Linked DNA regions of Actinoplanes lobatus. The protein of the gene in region 2 interacts with the protein of the main gene of each other region in a pairwise test. Links are inferred from orthologs where the notes say so. Each region holds a gene or a part of one and is shown on either strand. Other genes may lie near its edges. The genes, in order: BJ964_RS13520 and dnaE.

Region 1 (8,187 bases), 990 kb from region 2 along the record:
TGAACACCGTCAGGTCCGTCCTCAACCCTGACGGTGGTCTCACCATGGTGCGCCCGCGAGCGCGGCTTCGGCCACTGCCGGGCCGCGTCGTCGTGAGGTCCGCACCGTTGGCCATGACCGAAGCGTGCCGGGGGCGAATTTCGGCAGAGCGTCCCGTTTGTTTCAGGCCTGCTAAGTCGGTGGCGGTGGGATACGCCACCCGCCTCGGGCGTGTCCGGAGCGCGGAGTATGCTTGCTCTGCTTGGGGTTCCACAGGGCTGAGTGTCTGCAACTAGGATGCTCGCCGGTTCGCTGGTGCCCTGAACACCGCCTGTTTTGACCGCTCGCCGCGTAGCCGGGTATTGTTGCCTGCTGTTGTGCGACTGTTGCGAGTGGTCCCTGTGCGGGGTCGCTTGACGCATCTGTTCGATGCGACCAGTGCGCGCCCCCAGACCGACGACGAGACAAGGTAATTCTGTGCGTACGTACAGCCCGAAGCCGGGTGAGATCGAGCGTCAGTGGCACATTATCGACGCTTCTGACGTCGTTCTGGGCCGCCTGGCTACCCACACGGCCAACCTCCTGCGCGGTAAGCACAAGCCGACGTTCGCCCCGCATGTCGACACCGGCGACTTCGTGGTGATCATCAACGCCGGCAAGGTTGCGCTTACCGGTAACAAGCGTCAGACCAAGGTCGCCTACCGGCACTCCGGCTACCCCGGTGGTCTGAAGCAGGTCGGCTACGAAGAGCTCCTGACCAAGCGTCCGGAGAAGGCGATCGAGCTGGCCGTCAAGGGCATGCTCCCGCACAACAAGCTCGCGCGGCAGATCATCAAGAAGCTGAAGGTCTACCCGGGCGCCGAGCACCCGCACGCCGCTCAGCAGCCCCAGCCGTTCGAAATCAAGCAGATCGCGCAGTGAGCGCGGGAGAAGGCAGCAGCATGTCCGACATCATCGAGCCCGAGGTCGTCGAGACCGTCGAGGAGCCCGCTGAGACGGTCGTCGTCGTTGAGACGGCCGCGCCGGCCCCGGTCCGCGCCCCGCGCCCCGGTGACCGTCCGGTTCAGACCGTCGGCCGCCGCAAGGAGGCCATCGTCCGGGTGCGTCTCGTGCCCGGCACCGGCAAGATCACCTGCAACGGCCGTGACCTGGAAAACTACTTCCCCAGCAAGGTGAACCAGCAGCTCATCCGTGAGCCGCTCGTCACCGCCGAGCGCGCCGAGCAGTTCGACGTGATCGCCAACCTGCGTGGCGGCGGCATCACCGGCCAGGCCGGTGCTCTGCGTCTCGCCATCGCGCGGGCCCTGATCACCGTCGAGCCCGACGACCGCCCGGCCCTGAAGAAGGCCGGCTTCCTGACCCGTGACGCCCGGGTCAAGGAGAGCAAGAAGTACGGTCTCAAGAAGGCCCGTAAGGCCCCGCAGTACTCGAAGCGCTGATTTTTTCACGCCTCGTCTGAATCGACGGCCGAGTTCGTCCCCCATTCGGGGGACGAACTCGGCCGTCGATGTTTCTCACCCTCCCCCCTCCTCAACTAGCCGTTCCGGTACTCCTGGTCAGCCGATCGCTGATGCAGGCTTGAGGCCACGTTTACCGGCGAAAGGAAGCCGCCATGGGGCGACTCTTCGGCACTGACGGCGTTCGCGGTCTCGCGAACGGCGATCTGCTCACCCCCGAACTGGCACTCGCGGTCGCGGTCGCGGCCGCCCGGGTGCTGGTCGAGACGGACAGCAGCCACCAGCCGCTCGCCATCGTGGGCCGTGACCCCCGGGCCAGCGGCGAGATGCTGGAAGCCGCTGTCGTCGCGGGGCTGACGAGTGCCGGGGCCAACGTGGTGCGGGTCGGCGTGCTGCCCACCCCGGCGGTCGCGTACCTCGTCGGGCAGACCAACGCCGACCTCGGTGTGATGCTGTCCGCCTCGCACAACCCCATGCCGGACAACGGCATCAAGCTGTTCGCGGCCGGTGGCACCAAGCTCCCCGACCAGCTCGAAGAGGCCATCGAGAAGGCGATCGAGGACGGGCACGGGCTGATCGGCCGTCCCACCGGCGCCGGCATCGGCCGGGTCCACGACCTGCTGGACGGGGCCGAGCACTACATCAAGCACCTGGTCGACTCGATCCCGCACCGGCTGGACGGCGTCAAGGTCGTGGTGGACTGCGCGAACGGGGCGGCCAGCGAGGCCGGGCCGGTGGCGTACCGGGAGGCGGGGGCCGAGGTCATCGCCATCCACGCCGAGCCGGACGGGCTCAACATCAACGAGGAGTGCGGCTCCACCCACCTCGACAAGGTCATCGAGGCGGTGCTGCGCGAGGGCGCCGACCTCGGCCTGGCACACGACGGCGACGCCGACCGCTGCCTGGCCGTCACCGCCACCGGTGAGGTCGTCGACGGGGACCAGATCATGGCCATCCTGGCGCTGGCCATGCGCGACAACGGCACCCTCACCGACGACACCCTGGTCGCCACCGTGATGAGCAACCTGGGTCTGCGGATCGCCATGAAGCAGGCCGGCATCAAGCTGCTGGAGACCAAGGTCGGCGACCGGTACGTGCTGGAGGAGCTGCAGAACGGCGACCTGGCCCTCGGCGGCGAACAGTCCGGCCACATCGTGATGCCGGCCTTCGCCACCACCGGCGACGGCGTGCTCACCGGCCTGCACCTGATGGCGCAGATCGCCGGCTCGGGCAAGTCGCTGGCCGACCTGGCGGCGGTCGTGCACAAGCTGCCCCAGGTGCTGATCAACGTGCGCGTCGGGGACCGGGACGCGGGCGCCTCCGCACCGACCGTGCAGGCGGCGGTGGCCCTCGCCGAGAACGAGCTGGGCGAGACCGGCCGGGTGCTGCTGCGCCCGTCCGGCACCGAGCTCCTGGTCCGGGTCATGGTGGAGGCCGCCACCGAGGAGACCGCCCGGACGGTCGCCGAGCGGATCGCCGACGAGGTACGGGCGGCCAGCCCGGAGGCCTAGCCCTTGAGCCTGCGAACCGCCTCGTCGATCACCTCGGGGCGTTTGCAGAAGGCGAAACGGATGAGGTGCCGGCCCGCTTCCCGATGGTCGTAGAAGACCTGGGTCGGCACCGCAACCACCCCGCTGCGGCCGGGTAGGGCACGGCAGAACTCGATGCCGTCCTCCCCGCCCAGCGGGCGGATGTCGGCGGTCACGAAATAGGTGCCCTCGGACGGCAGCACGGCCAGGCCCGCATCGGACAGCCCGGCGACCAGACGGTCCCGCCGGTCCCGCAGGCCGGCCGTGAAATCGGTGAAGTAGGAGTCCGGGAGGTTCAGCGCCACAGCCACCGCCGGTTGCAGCGGCGCCCCGTTGACGAACGTCAGGAACTGCTTGACGCGCAGCATCGCGGAGACCAGGCGGGCCGGGCCGGTGGCCCAGCCGACCTTCCACCCGGTGCAGGAGAAGGTCTTGCCGGCCGAGGAGATCCGCAGGGTCCGCTCGAGCATGCCGGGCAGGGTGGCGAGCGGGACGTGCGGCGCCGCGGCGTCCGGGAAGACGAGATGCTCGTAGACCTCGTCGGTGACCGCGAACACGTCGTGCTCCCGGCACAGGCCGGCGACCAGCTCCAGCTCGGCCGGGGTGAACACCTTGCCGGTCGGGTTGTGCGGCGAGTTCAGCAGCACCAGGCGGGTCCGGGGACCGAACGCCCCGCGCAGTTCATCGGGGTCGAACTCATACCGCCCCTCCGGGCCGGGACGCAGCGTGACCGGGCGGCGGACCGCGCCGGCCAGGGTGATCGAGGCGGCGTACGAGTCGTAGTACGGCTCGAAGCACACCACCTCGTCGCCCGGCTCGCAGAGCGCCAGGATCGCCGCCGCGATCGCCTCGGTGGCGCCCGCCGTGACGGCGACCTCGCCGTCCGGATCCCGGGTCAGGCCCCAGAACCGCTGCTCGTGGGCGGCGATGGCGGACCGCAGCACCGGGATGCCGGCGAGCGGAGGGTACTGATTGGCGCCGCCGGCCAGGGCCTCGGCGGCCGCGGCCAGCATCTCCGCGGGGCCGTCGGTGTCCGGGAAGCCCTGGCCCAGGTTGACCGCGCCGGTACGGGCGGCCAGCGCCGACATCTCGGTGAAGATCGTCGTGCCGAACGGGCGCATCCGTGCGACCAGCGGGTCGGACGTCAATTGATCACCAGCTTGTAGCAGCTCGCGGTGGCCAGGCCGCCCTGTGCGCTCTGCTTCACGATCTCCTCACCGTCCACGGTGGCCCGGCAGCCGATGTCCCCGGTGCCGGTGTTGGTGCGCACGGCGACCACGGAGATCAGCGAGGTGCCCTTCATGGTGGTGGAGATCGTCCACGGCAGCTTGGCGTTCGCCACCCGCTTCGGGGCCTGGCCGAGCTGGTCGACGTAGAGGATCTCGGCCGGGCCGTCGCCGGTCACCTCGTAGGTGACCTTGATCTCCCGGCCCTCGCCGATGCCCGGCAGCTCGGTCGGGAGGTCGGTGGGCAGGCCGGGCAGCTCCGGGAATTCGGTCGGCAGGCCGGGGAAGTCCGGGGTGTCCTCGGGCAGGGTGGGCAGCGTCGGGTCGATGATCGGCGCGGCCAGTTCCTCGGCCTTGTCGGCGGCGCGCTGCACCAGGATCACCGCGGTGGTCACCACGCCGCCGCAGAGAAGCAGGGTGACGGCCAGGATGAGAGCGATCAGCGGGGCGCTGCTGCGCCGCGGCCCGGGCGGGCCGGGCGCCGGGTAACCGGCCGGTGGGTAGCCATCCGGCGGGTAACCACCCGGCGGGTAACCACCCGGCGGGTAACCGGCCGGCGGGTAACCACCCGGTGGGTAGTCGCCCGGTGGGTAGCCGCCGCTCGTCGGCGCCTGCGGAGGGTAGGCGCCGGTCGGGTCCGGGTAGGTGCTCGCCGGGTCCGGGTAGGCGCCGTAGTCCGGTGGCCGACCGGGTGGGGCGTAGTTGACCGGCGGGAACTCCGACGTCGGCGGATAGTCCTCCGGTTGCGCCGGTTGTGGGGGTTGAGCATGCCCGGGCGTGAACTGAGGCGGTCGGGGCGGTTGTCGGGGTTCGCTCGGATCGCTCATCTTTCCTCCCGGTCAGGGCACCGCTCCCGACGGTACGCCAGGACCGCACGTCCAGATCACTCACCCGTAAGGACACCGATTCCCACCCTAGAGTTCCGATCAAGTGCCATGCTCATAACTGCGGGTACCGAGCATGACGTTTGAGCGAAAGTCGGCTAGGCTGCCTCCCCATGTGTGGGATCGTGGGTTACGTAGGCAATCGACCGGCGCTGAGCATCGTCATCGACGGGCTCCGGCGCCTTGAGTACCGCGGGTACGACTCGGCCGGTGTGGCCATCATCGACAGCGAACTGGTCAAGACCGAGAAGAAGGCGGGCAAGCTCGCCAACCTGGAGAAGGCGCTCGCCGAGCGCTCCGGCGACGGCATCGAGGCCGGCACCACCGGTATCGGCCACACCCGCTGGGCCACCCACGGCGGCCCGACCGACCGCAACGCCCACCCCCACATGTCCGCCGACGGCCGGGTCGCCGTCATCCACAACGGCATCATCGAGAACTTCGCCCGTCTGCGCGCCGAGCTCGAGGCGACCGGTGTGGAGTTCCTCAGTGACACCGACACCGAGTGCGCGGCCCACCTGCTCGCCGCCGAGATGCGCGCGCTGCGCGAGGCCGGTGGCGTGGACGGGCCGGCCCTGCTCGCCGAGGGCATGCGCCTCGTCGTCCGCCGTCTGGAGGGCGCCTTCACGCTGCTCGCCGTCGACGTCGACGTGCCGGACGCGGTGGTCGCCGCCCGGCGCAACTCGCCGCTCGTGGTCGGCCGCGGCAACGGGGAGAACTTCCTGGCCAGCGACGTGTCGGCCTTCATCGAACACACCCGTGAGGCGATCGAGCTGGGCCAGGACCAGGTCGTCCTGATCACCCCGGCGGGCATCGAGATCACCGACTTCGACGGGGCGCCGGCCATCGGCAAGGAGTTCCACATCGACTGGGACGCCTCCGCCGCCGAGAAGGGCGGTTACGACTACTTCATGCTCAAGGAGATCGCCGAGCAGCCGCAGGCGATCGCCGACACCCTGCTCGGGCGGCTCTCCGAGCGCGGCGAGATCATCCTGGACGAGGTGCGCCTCACCGACCAGGACCTGCGTGACGTGGACAAGGTCTTCATCGTCGCCTGCGGCACCTCCTTCCACGCCGGCATGATCGCCAAGTACGCCATCGAGCACTGGGTCCGCATCCCCTGCGAGGTGGAGCTGGCCAGCGAGTTCCGTTACCGGGACCCGATCCTGGACCGGTCCACCCTGGTGATCGTGATCAGCCAGTCCGGCGAGACGATGGACACCCTCATGGCGCTGCGGCACGCCAAGGAGCAGAAGGCCCGCGTCCTGGCGATCTGCAACACCAACGGCTCGACCATCCCGCGGGAGTCGGACGCCGTCCTCTACACCCACGGCGGCCCGGAGATCGCGGTCGCCTCCACCAAGGCCTTCCTCACCCAGCTCGCCGCCTGTTACCTGATCGGGCTGCACCTGGCCCAGATCCGCGGAGTCATGTACGCCGACGAGGTCGCCGCGGTCGTCGAGAAGCTGCGCCAGACGCCGGACGGCATGCGCACCCTGCTCGACCGGATGGAGGAGGTCCGGGAGCTGGCCCGTGACCTGCGGACCGCCTCGACGATCCTGTTCATCGGCCGGCACGTCGGCTTCCCGGTGGCACTGGAGGGCGCGCTCAAGCTCAAGGAGCTCGCCTACATGCACGCCGAGGGCTTCGCCGCCGGTGAGCTCAAGCACGGCCCGATCGCGCTGATCGACGAGGGCACCCCGGTGGTCTGCGTGGTCCCGTCGCCGGCCGGGCGCGGGGTCATCCGCGACAAGGTGGTCTCGAACATCCAGGAGGTGCGGGCCCGCGGCGCCCGGACCATCGTGATCGCCGAGGAGGGCGACGAGGACGTCCGTGCCTTCGCCGACCATCTCATCCCGGTCCCGCACACGCCGACGCTGCTCGCCCCGCTGATGACCACGATCCCGCTGCAGATCCTCGCGTGCGAGATCGCGACGGCCCGGGGCAACGACGTGGACCAGCCGCGGAACCTGGCCAAGTCGGTCACCGTCGAGTAGTCCGCCGCTCACGGTTCCTCTCCGAGTGCTCACGGCCTCTCTCCGAGTGCTCACGGTCTCTCTCCGAGGGTCAGCCGGGCCAGCGCGTCCAGCGCGGGCCGGCCCGGCTCCCAGTAACCGAGGTGACCGGCGTCGGCCTGGCTGGCGAAGACCCGGCCACCGAAACCGGTGTCGACCGGGCTCCGGCCGAACCACAGGTCGTGCGAGCGGTCCGGCAACCCGAGGTCCGGGATCAGCAGCTCGCGCGGGGAGACCGCCGCGTACTGGATCACATCGGTGCGGGATGTCGTGGACCAGATCTGATCGGCGGGCACCCGCAGATCGGCGGCCGAGTCCACGCCGACGCCCGGTGAACCGACGAAGACCAACCGGTCGGCGGCCAGCCCCTCGGTGGCCGCCGCCGTGCCGACCACGAGCGAGCCGTAACTGTGCCCCAGCAGGGTCTGATGCGCGGGCGGGCCGTCGTGGGTGACCCGCAGGCTCTCCTGGAAACGGCGCAGGCCCGCCGAGCCGTCGACGGCCTGCCGTGCTGAGAACGCCTCGTGCAGGAAGTCCGGAGCGTCGTAGCCCAGCCACAGCACGGCGCTCGTGCTCCGGCCGGGGTTCAGCTCACCGGCCCGCACGGCCACCCGCTCGGCCCGGGTCAGCTCGCCGCCGAGCGATGCCAGATCCGACGTCATGCCGGGCACGTGGGTGAGGATGTGCGACGCCCGGTCCGGGTCGCCGAGCGCCACCACCGCGCTGCCGTCGCCGTCCAGACCCAGCGACACCAGGTAGGCGCGCGGGCCGGAGTCGTCCGCCAACCGGGCCCGCAGCCGGTCGAGGCCCTCCCCACGCCGGTCGTCCAGGAGAAGCCGGTTGGCGATGTCCCGGTCGGCGACCGGGATCCCGTCGGCGCCCGCGAACGCGTCCGGATCGGTGACCAGCAACCAGTTCCGCTCGGCCGGGGTCCAGCCGTCCCACCAGCGCCGCGCCTCGGCCGGGGTGGCGGTGCAGGCCGGGAACGACGTGGCCACGGGGGTGGGCGGCACGTCGGCGAACCCGGCCAGCCGGGCCGCGGCGGACGCGTCGGCCTCCGCCGCCACCTCCAGCGCGGTCGCCAGGTCGGCGGCCAC
Region 2 (9,251 bases):
GGGCCGCCGAACGCCTGCAACAGCTGCTGCTGCACCTCGTTCGACCCGTTGGCGGCCCACACGTTCGCCGAGGTCAGGCCGTGACCCAGATAGCCGGCCAGCTCGTTGCGCAGGGCGATCGCGTCCCGGTCCGGGTAGCGGTTGAGGTCACGCAGCTCGGCCTGCACGGCCTTGCCGATCGCCTCGACCACGTCGTCCGGCACCGGGTACGAGTTCTCGTTCGTGTTCAGCTGCACCGGAACGTTCAGCTGGGGTGCGCCGTACGGCGACTTGCCCCGCAGATCGTCCCGGATCGGCAGATCGTCGATGGTAGTCACTGGGCGAACCTCACCTTGACCGCGTCACCGTGGGCGGGCAGGTCCTCGGCGTTGGCCAGGGCCACCACGTGCCCGGCCACATCACGGAGAGCCTCCTCGGTGTACTCCACGACGTGAATCCCCCGCAGGAACGACTGCACCGACAGCCCCGACGAGTGCCGGGCGCACCCGGCGGTCGGCAGCACGTGGTTGGACCCGGCCGCGTAGTCGCCCAGCGACACCGGTGCGTACGCGCCCACGAAGATCGCGCCGGCGTTGCGGACCCGCATGGCCCACTCGCGCGCGTCCCTCGTCTGGATCTCCAGGTGCTCGGCCGCGTACTCATCGACCACGCGCAGGCCCTGCTCCAGGTCGTCGACCAGCACCACACCGGACTGCTCGCCGGTCAGCGAGGTGCGCACCCGCTCCTCGTGCCTGGTGGCCGCCACCTGCTTCTCCAGCTCGATCTCGACCGCGTCGGCCAGCTCCAGCGACGGGGTGACGAGGACCGAAGCGGCCAGCGGGTCGTGCTCGGCCTGGCTGATCAGGTCGGCCGCGACGTGCCGCGGGTCGGCGGTGTCGTCGGCCAGGACGGCGATCTCGGTGGGGCCGGCCTCCGCGTCGATGCCGACAGTGCCCTGGAGCAGCCGCTTGGCCGCGGTCACCCAGATGTTGCCCGGCCCGGTGATGACGTCGACCGGCTCACAGCGATCGCTCTCATCCACACCGTCGCAGCCGTAGCCCAGCATCGCGATCGCCTGCGCGCCACCGACGGCGTAGACCTCGGTGACGCCGAGCAGCGCGCACGCGGCCAGCACCCGCGAGTCGGGCAGGCCGTTGTTGGAGGCCTGCGGCGGCGACGTCACCACCAGGCCCTCGACGCCGGCCTCCTGGGCGGGCACCACGTTCATCACCACGGTCGACGGGTAGACGGCCAGACCGCCCGGCACGTAGAGGCCCACCCGGCGCACCGGCAGCCAGCGCTCGGTCACCGTGCCACCGTCGACCACCTGCGTGGTGACGTCGGCGCGGCGCTGGTCGGCGTGCACCTTCCGGGTCCGCCGGATCGCCTCGACGAGTGCGGCCCGCACCTCGGGGTCGAGCGTCTCGGCGGCCGCGGCGATCGCCTCGGCCGGCACCCGCAGGCGCTCCAGGGTGACGCCGTCGAACCGCTCGGTCGCCTCCCGGATCGCGCTGAACCCATGCTCATGGACCGCCTCGACAAGCGGGCGAATCCTCTCGACGGCAACGGAGACGTCGAGCTGGGCACGGGGCAGCAGACCGCGCGGGTCCCGGCGGGAGCCGCGCAGGTCGATCCGATTCAGCACGCCACCCAGTCTAGGTTGCCGCCCAACCGGGTTCACATGCGCGACTCCCCAGGCCCAGGCGTTGAGACACCCGCACGCCGCGCCGGGTTGACCATGGTCGGGTGGGGACTAGGCTGAACGCGTGAGCGATCGGCTGCCGGTCTTCCCGCTGAGCACGGTGCTCTTCCCCGGTCTGGTGCTGCCCCTGCACATCTTCGAGGAGCGATACCGCACCCTCGTGCGCGAGCTGGTGGCCGCCTCGGAGGAGACACCGCACGAGTTCGGCGTGGTCACCCTCCGGCACGGCAGCGAGGTCGCCGAGGACGGCGACTCCCCCCAGGGGCCGGTCACCGCCACCGACGTCTACGAGGTCGGCTGCACCGCCGAGCTGCGCCACGTCACCGAGCTGCCGGACGGCCGCTTCGACATCATGACGGTCGGCCGACGCCGGTTCACCGTCCTCAGCGTCGAGCAGGGCGCCGAGCCCTACCTGACCGCCCACGTCCGCTGGCTTCCCGACGAGGAGGAGCCGAGCGGCACCGCCACGCTGCTGGCGCCCCGGGTGCTCACCGCGTTCCGCGCCTACCTGGAGTTGCTGCGCCCCAACAGCGAGACCCTCGAGCAGGTGCCCGACGACGCGACCGTCCTCTCCCACCTGGTCGCCGCCACCGCCCAGCTCACCGTCGAGGAGCGCCAGATGCTCCTGGCGATGCCGGACACCGCGAGCCGCCTCCGCGCCGAGCTGCGCATCCTCAACCGCGAGGCCGGCCTGCTGGCGAGGGTCCGGGCCGTCCCGGTCCCACTCTCCGACCTGGCCCGGCCGGCAAGCCCCAACTGATTCGGTACGGGCTACGCGAACCCGCCGTACCAGACCCGCGAACACCTGCCGGGTCCCGACCGTGCCGCGCCCGCCGGGCGTGAGCGGGTGGCTCAGGCGGGAGGGTGCGGCTCGCGGTGGGGGTGCTCGCCGCCGTCCGTGATCCGTTCGCCCGGGGCCGTGCCGTTGGCCGCCGCCGATTCGGCGTCCGCCACCAGGTCGTACTCGCCCACCCCGGCATCGTGGTGGTCCACATAGGGTGGCTCGTAGGCGTGGTTCGGCCCCCACCCGGGCTGCGCGCCCGGATGGTCCAGGTCGGGGTCGTTGGACCAGCCGGCCAGCAGGGTGAGCAGGATCGCCGCCACGAAGGCCGGGATCAGGGTCGGCCCGAGCGACTGCACCTCCGGCGGCGCGAGATAGGTCGCGCCGATCTGCGCGGTCGCCTTCCACTCGTCGTACGCGCCGCGCCCGAGCAGCTCGCCCACCGAGGGCGCCACCCAGTGCCCGGCCACCAGGGTGCCGACGACCACCCCACCGAGGAGGTACGGCCCCCGGTCCCGGCGCAGGATCAGCCAGGCCAGGAGCGTGACGAGCAACCCGAAGCCCAGCCCGAGCAGGGTCATCCAGCCGTCGGCCGCGACGTACCGCTCGGACATGTCGTAGGCCTGCGCCTTTCCGGCGCCGGTGAGGACCACCGGGACGGTGGGGGTGAGCCACGCCCAGAGCAGCCCGAGGGGCACCCCGAGCAGCGCGATCGTCCCGGCGGTGCCGGCCGTGACGGCCAGCGAACGCCGCCACGGGCGCCGGCTGCCCTCGTTCAGCCGCCACATCTGATGCCAGGCCTGGTTCAGGCCGGCGACGGCCGCGACGGGCCGCGGGCCGTCCTCCGGCGTGGAGGGTCCGGCCGGCTGTTCACTCGGGTACACCCTGCGATCCTTCCAGATCAGCCGGCACGGTCAGGCGACGGCCGACGGACCGAGGATCATCTTGAGGTCGGCGCGCAGGGCCGGCGTCGCCGCGACCCGCACCCCGCCCAGCCGCATGATCGTGGTCCGGCTGCCGTTCTGGAGATGGACGTGCACCTCGGTGTCGCCCGGGTGGCTCACCAGGATCTCCTTGAGCTCGTCGACCAGCGGTGGGGTACACCGGGTGATCGGCATCGTCAGGGTGACCGGCTTGGTGTCCGGGTTGTGGGTGATGTCGGGGATCGACATGTCCATCGCCATGATCCGGGCGGCGCCGTCACGGCGTTCGATCCGGCCCTTGACCACCACGATGGCGTCCTCGGCGATGTACTGGCCGACCAGCTCGTACGTGTTCGGGAAGAACAGCGCCTCGACGCCACCGGCCAGGTCCTCCAGCGTGGCCGACGCCCACGACCGGCCCTGCTTGGTGATCCGCCGCTGGACGCCGGTGAGGATGCCGGCGAGCGTGACGACCTGGCCGTCCGGGACCGAGCCCTCCTCGTTGAGCGCCGCGATGCTGGTGTCCGCCGAACTCTGGAGCAGGACCTCCAGCCCGGCGAGTGGGTGGTCGGAGACGTACAGCCCCAGCATCTCCCGCTCGAAGGCCAGCTTGTCCCGCTTGTCCCACTCGCTGTCGCCGATCGGGGGCATGGTGACCGCGGCCGAACCGCCGGCTCCGGCGTCGTCGCCGAACGCGCCGAACAGGTCGAACTGCCCGGCCGCCTCGTTGCGCTTGACGTCGGCGTAGGCGTCGATGGCCTCGGCGTGCACCGCGAGCAGGCTCTTGCGGCTGTGCCCCATCGAGTCGAAGGCGCCGGCCTTGATCAGGGACTCGATGGTCCGCTTGTTGCAGGCCACCGCGTCGACCTTGGACAGGAAGTCGTAGAAGTCGCCGTACTCGCCCTTCTCCTTGCGGCAGCGGGCGATCGCCTCGACCACGTTGGCGCCGACGTTGCGGACCGCGCCGAGGCCGAACCGGATGTCGGTGCCGACCGGGGTGAACGGCCCGGCGGACTGGTTGACGTCCGGTGGCAGCACCTGGATGCCCATGCGGCGGCACTCCGCCAGATACATGGCCATCTTGTCCTTGTCGTCGCCGACGCTGGTCAGCAGACCGGCCATGTACTCGGCCGGGTAGTGCGCCTTGAGATAGGCGGTCCAGTAGGAGACCAGCCCGTACGCCGCGGAGTGCGCCTTGTTGAACGCGTAGCCCGCGAACGGGACCAGGACGTCCCACACGGCCTGGATCGCCTCGTCGGAGTAGCCGTGCTCGCGGCACCCGTCCCGGAAGGGACCGAACTCCTTGTCGAGGATCTCCTTCTTCTTCTTACCCATGGCCCGGCGGAGCAGGTCGGCCTGGCCGAGGCTGTAGCCGGCCAGGATCTGCGCGGCGCGCTGCACCTGCTCCTGGTAGACGATCAGGCCGTAGGTGGGCTCCAGGATCTCCCGCAGCGGCTCCTCCAGCTCCGGGTGGATCGGGGTGATCTCCTGGAGCTTGTTCTTGCGGAGCGCGTAGTTGGTGTGCGAGTCGACACCCATCGGGCCGGGCCGGTAGAGGGCCAGGACGGCGGAGATGTCCTCGAAGTTGTCCGGCTTCATCAGCCGCAGCAGCGACCGCATCGGCCCGCCGTCGAGCTGGAACACGCCCAGCGTGTCACCGCGGGAGAGCAGTTCGTACGCCTTCGGGTCGTCCAGCTCCAGACCCAGCAGATCGAGTTTCTGGCCGTGGTTGAGCTCGATGTTCTTGTTGGCGTCGTCGATGATCGTCAGGTTCCGCAGGCCGAGGAAGTCCATCTTCAGCAGGCCGAGCGTCTCGCAGGTCGGGTAGTCGAACTGCGTGATGATCGCCCCGTCGGCGTCCCGGCGGGACAGCGGGATGTGGTCGATGATCGGCTCGGCGCTCATGATGACGCCGGCGGCGTGCACACCGGTCTGCCGGATCAGGCCCTCGATGCCCTGCGCGGTGTCGATGACCTTCTTGACGTCCGGGTCGGTCTCGTAGAGCCCGCGGACCTCGCCGGCCTCGTTGTACCGCTTGTCGTCCTTGTTGAAGATGCCGCCGAGGGTGATGCCCTTGCCCATGACGTCCGGCGGCATCGCCTTGGTGATCTTGTCGCCGACCGCGAACGGGTAGCCCAGGACCCGGGCCGAGTCCTTGATCGCGGCCTTCGCCTTGATCGTGCCGAAGGTGGCGATCTGCGCGACCTTGTCCTCGCCCCACTTCTCCGTCACATACCGGATGACCTCGCCGCGCCGGCGCTCGTCGAAGTCGATGTCGACATCGGGCATCGAGATGCGCTCGGGGTTGAGGAACCGCTCGAAGATCAGGCCGTGCTGGATCGGGTCGAGGTCGGTGATGCCCATCGCGTACGCGATCAGGGAGCCCGCCGCCGAGCCACGGCCCGGGCCGACCGCGATGCCGTTGTTCTTGGCCCACTGGATGAAGTCGGCGACGACGAGGAAGTACGCCGGGAAGCCCATCTCGAGGATGACGCCGAGCTCGTACTCCGCCTGCTTGATGTGCGACTCGGGGATGCCGCCGGGGAACCGCCCCCGGAGGCCCTCGAAGGCGACGTGGCGGAAGTACTCCGGCTCGGTGAACCCGTCCGGGATGGGGAACCGGGGCATCAGGTTCTTGAAGGTGAACATCCCGTCGATGTCCACCTTCTCGGCCACCAGCAGGGTGTTGCGGCAGCCCTCCTGCCAGGCCTCGGACGAGTCGACGGCGCGCATCTGGTCGGGCGACTTCACGAAGTAGCCGGAGCCGTCGAACCGGAACCGGTTGGGGTCGGCGACGTTGCTGCCGGTCTGCACGCAGAGCAGCACGTCGTGCGCGGCGGCCTGCGCCTCGTGGGTGTAGTGCGAGTCGTTGGTGACCAGCGGCGGGATGTTGAGCTTCTTGCCGATCTCCAGCAGGCCGTCGCGGACCCGCTTCTCGATCGACAGCCCGTGGTCCATGATCTCGAGGAAGTAGTAGTCCTTGCCGAGCGCCTCCTGGTAGCGCGCGGCGGACTTGAGCGCCTCGTCGAAATGGCCGAGCCGCAGCCGGGTCTGCACGATGCCGGACGGGCAGCCGGTGGTCCCCATGATGCCCTCGGAGTGCTCCGCGATGATGTCGAAGTCCATCCGCGGGTACTTGCCGAGCTGGCCCTCGATGGAGCCCCGCGAGTTGAGCCGGAACAGGTTCTTCAGACCGACCGCGTTGCGCGCCCACATGGTCATGTGCGTATACGCACCGTTACCGGAGACGTCGTCCGACTTCTGCTCCGGACGGCCCCACTTGATGCGCTTCTTGTCGAGCCGGGACTCCGGCGCGACATAGGCCTCGACACCGATGACCGGCGTCACGCCGGCGTCTTTGGCCTGCTTGTAGAAGTCATACGCCCCGTGCATGTTGCCGTGGTCGGTGATCGCCGCGGCCGGCATGCCGAGCCGCTTCGCCTCCGCGAGGAGTTCCTTGATCCGGGCCGCCCCGTCGAGCATTGAATACTCTGTGTGCACGTGAAGGTGCACGAACGAGTCAGACACCCGGAACCCCCTCTTCCCCGAACAGTGCCGTGAAGCCTAGCCCCGCCGTACGACAGAAACCTACTCCGCGAAGGGCTCCAGCATCGTCGACGCCGCGCGGAGCCAGGCCTGCCTGGTCTCCTGTTGCAGGTCGCCATACTCGATCGAGGAACCGACCTCCAGGGCCGGGTCGTAGGGCACCACGGCGACCGCACGGGTCCGCGTCGCGAAGTGCTTCTTGAAGTCCTCCAGCAGCGGCAGGTGACCCGCCGACGGGCAGGAGATGAGCGTCACGGCGTTGGACACCATGTCGCCCATCCCGCTCTCCTCGAGCACGTCGAGCATCCAGTCGGCGGTGAATGCGGCGTCCTCCCGGGGCACCGTGGTGATCACCAGCTGGTCGGCCGTGCGCATCACGGTCTGCCAGTTGACGCTCTCCACGTTGTTGCCGGTGTCGACGCAGATCACGTCGTGGGTGCGGCGCAGCAGGTCCATCACCCGCCGCACGGTGCCCTGGTCCAGCCGCTGGGCGAACCGCGGGTTCTCCTCGCCGGCCAGCACGTCGTAGGAGCCGTCCGAGGCGTGCCGCAGGTAGGCGTCGAGCTCCTGGAGCAGCGCGTCGCCGTGCAGGCTCTCGATCCGCATGAGGTCGGCGAGCAGGTGCTTTATGGTCCGGGCGTGCCGGGCGCTGCCGGCCCGCAGGCCGAGGGTGCCGCGCAGCTCGTTGTCGTCCCAGGCGAGCACGCCACGGCCGCGGACGCTGCCGATGGTGGCCGCGGCGAGCACGGTCGCGGTGGTCTTGTGCACCCCGCCCTTCGGGTTGGCGAACGCCAGCACCCGGGGTTTGCCCAGCTTGCGCCGCATGATCGAGACGGCACGGTCCATGCCGTCCTCGGTGCGGCTCTGCCGCCACTCGATCCGGGCCGCGGCGGGCGCCGGCGAGACCGGCGCGGGCTGGGCGGCAGGCTGCCGGACCGGCGCGGGCGGAGCAGCGGGTTGCCGGACCGGCGCGGGCGGAGCAGCGGGCTGCCGGACCGGCGCCGCCTGCGGCGGGGACATCTGCGGGGGTACGGGCGGCGGCGCGACCGGGGCCTGGGGGTACGCGGCGGCCTGCGCCCCGTACGCACCGGCGGGCGGGGCGTAGCCGTTCGCCGGCGGCGGCTGGTAGCCGTTACCGGACGGCGGGTAGCCGTTGTTCTGCTGGGGGTAGCCGGTGGGCGCGCCGTACTCCCGCGCGGGCGGCTGAGCCGGCGGCTGGGCCGGCTGGGCCGGCTGCTGCTGCGGGGTGCGCGGCGCCGGCTCGAAGAAGCTGTGCTGCTGCTCCGGCTCGCGGCCACGCTGCCAGCGCGGGTCGAGCGGGTTGACCGGCCGCTGCGGAACGGCGCGCTCGGCCGGTGGTTCCGGGGCACGGCGCTCGAAACCGCCGGGCTGCGGCTGCCCCTGCTGCCGGCCGTCGAACGCGGCCTGGCGCGGGTCCAGCGGGTTGAACGGCCGGCGTTCGACCGCGGCCGAGCCACGGCTCGGCTGCTGCTGCTGGTTCCACTGCTGCTGCTGGGGTGTCTCCGGCTGCTGCGGAGTCTCCTCCGACTCCTCGCTGCGGCCACCATGCCGAGCCCGGTCGAGCAGCGCCCGCCAGCGCGGGGCTGGTTCCGCAGGCCGGCCCCAGCCGGTCTCGGTCCCGTCCACGGCTCGTCCTCTCTGCGCCTACCCGATCATTCACGGCGATGGTCTCGCCCCTGACAGGCTACGGAGGAGAACCCTATTCGGGCCACCGGCCGAGCGCCCATCCCCCGGTCGTTCTTGATCACATGACGGAACCCCGGTCGTGCACGTGCATCCACCCGAACGTTTCGCGGACGGAAAACCTAACGGCCGGAATCGCCGGTGGATGCTCCCGATGACGCATCCGGACCGCCATGAGCAGGACTCGCGTCCGACGCCGAGGGTACGGCAACAGGATCCCCGGAAGGCAGTACGGCCGCGGACGGCGTACGGCCTGAACTTTCCGGTGAGGCGGATGTCACATGGACCCCGATCGACGACGGTAACGGTCCGATGGCGTCCGGGGCAACGCCGGGATTCCCGGATGGCACGGCCGACGACGACGGATCCGCCGGCGCCGTCTCCAGGTCCTCGGGCCGCGGCGGCCGGAATTCGGTACGGTCCAGCCCGCGCACCTCGGGAGCCGGGTCCACCACCCGCACCCCCGGCCGGTCCGCGATCCCGTCGAGCGCGGCCGGGGTGCCGCGTACCACCGCCGCGAAGACGCACTCACATCCGGCCCGGTAGGCGGCGGCCTCCTCGGCGGCGAGCCGGGCGGCGCTCTCGTAGGCCGCCCGCAACCGCATCTCGTTGCGCC

What was found.
Region 1: the proteins of dnaE (region 2) and BJ964_RS13520 interact in binary tests that used the Escherichia coli proteins (3 or more experiments, as listed by UniProt). The link is inferred for Actinoplanes lobatus from one-to-one orthologs.

Annotation. Positions count from the first base shown.
Region 1 is NZ_JACHNC010000001.1:2,909,919-2,918,105, forward strand. What follows is about bases 2,029-5,026. They hold BJ964_RS13520 (pyridoxal phosphate-dependent aminotransferase), read right to left. Parts: upstream 4,114-5,026; coding sequence 2,944-4,113; downstream 2,029-2,943. Other genes in these bases: glmM (phosphoglucosamine mutase), read left to right, coding at 2,029-2,947; BJ964_RS13525 (MmpS family transport accessory protein), read right to left, coding at 4,110-5,018. Outside these bases: rplM (50S ribosomal protein L13), read left to right, coding at 457-900; rpsI (30S ribosomal protein S9), read left to right, coding at 921-1,418; more of glmM, read left to right, coding at 1,592-2,028; glmS (glutamine--fructose-6-phosphate transaminase (isomerizing)), read left to right, coding at 5,189-7,072; BJ964_RS13535 (alpha/beta hydrolase), read right to left, coding at 7,123-8,187. UniProt on the Escherichia coli protein: Shows aminotransferase activity with methionine and histidine as substrates, and to a lesser extent also with phenylalanine.
Region 2 is NZ_JACHNC010000001.1:3,900,225-3,909,475, reverse strand. What follows is about bases 3,177-7,238. They hold dnaE (DNA polymerase III subunit alpha), read right to left. Parts: upstream 6,914-7,238; coding sequence 3,377-6,913; downstream 3,177-3,376. Other genes in these bases: BJ964_RS18330 (MinD/ParA family ATP-binding protein), read right to left, coding at 6,974-7,238; BJ964_RS18340 (DUF2567 domain-containing protein), read right to left, coding at 3,177-3,346. Also shown: BJ964_RS18355 (histidinol-phosphate transaminase), read right to left, coding at 1-317; hisD (histidinol dehydrogenase), read right to left, coding at 314-1,624; BJ964_RS18345 (LON peptidase substrate-binding domain-containing protein), read left to right, coding at 1,746-2,441; more of BJ964_RS18340, read right to left, coding at 2,534-3,176; more of BJ964_RS18330, read right to left, coding at 7,239-8,578; BJ964_RS18325 (hypothetical protein), read right to left, coding at 8,758-9,251. UniProt on the Escherichia coli protein: DNA polymerase III is a complex, multichain enzyme responsible for most of the replicative synthesis in bacteria. This DNA polymerase also exhibits 3' to 5' exonuclease activity. The alpha chain is the DNA polymerase catalytic subunit.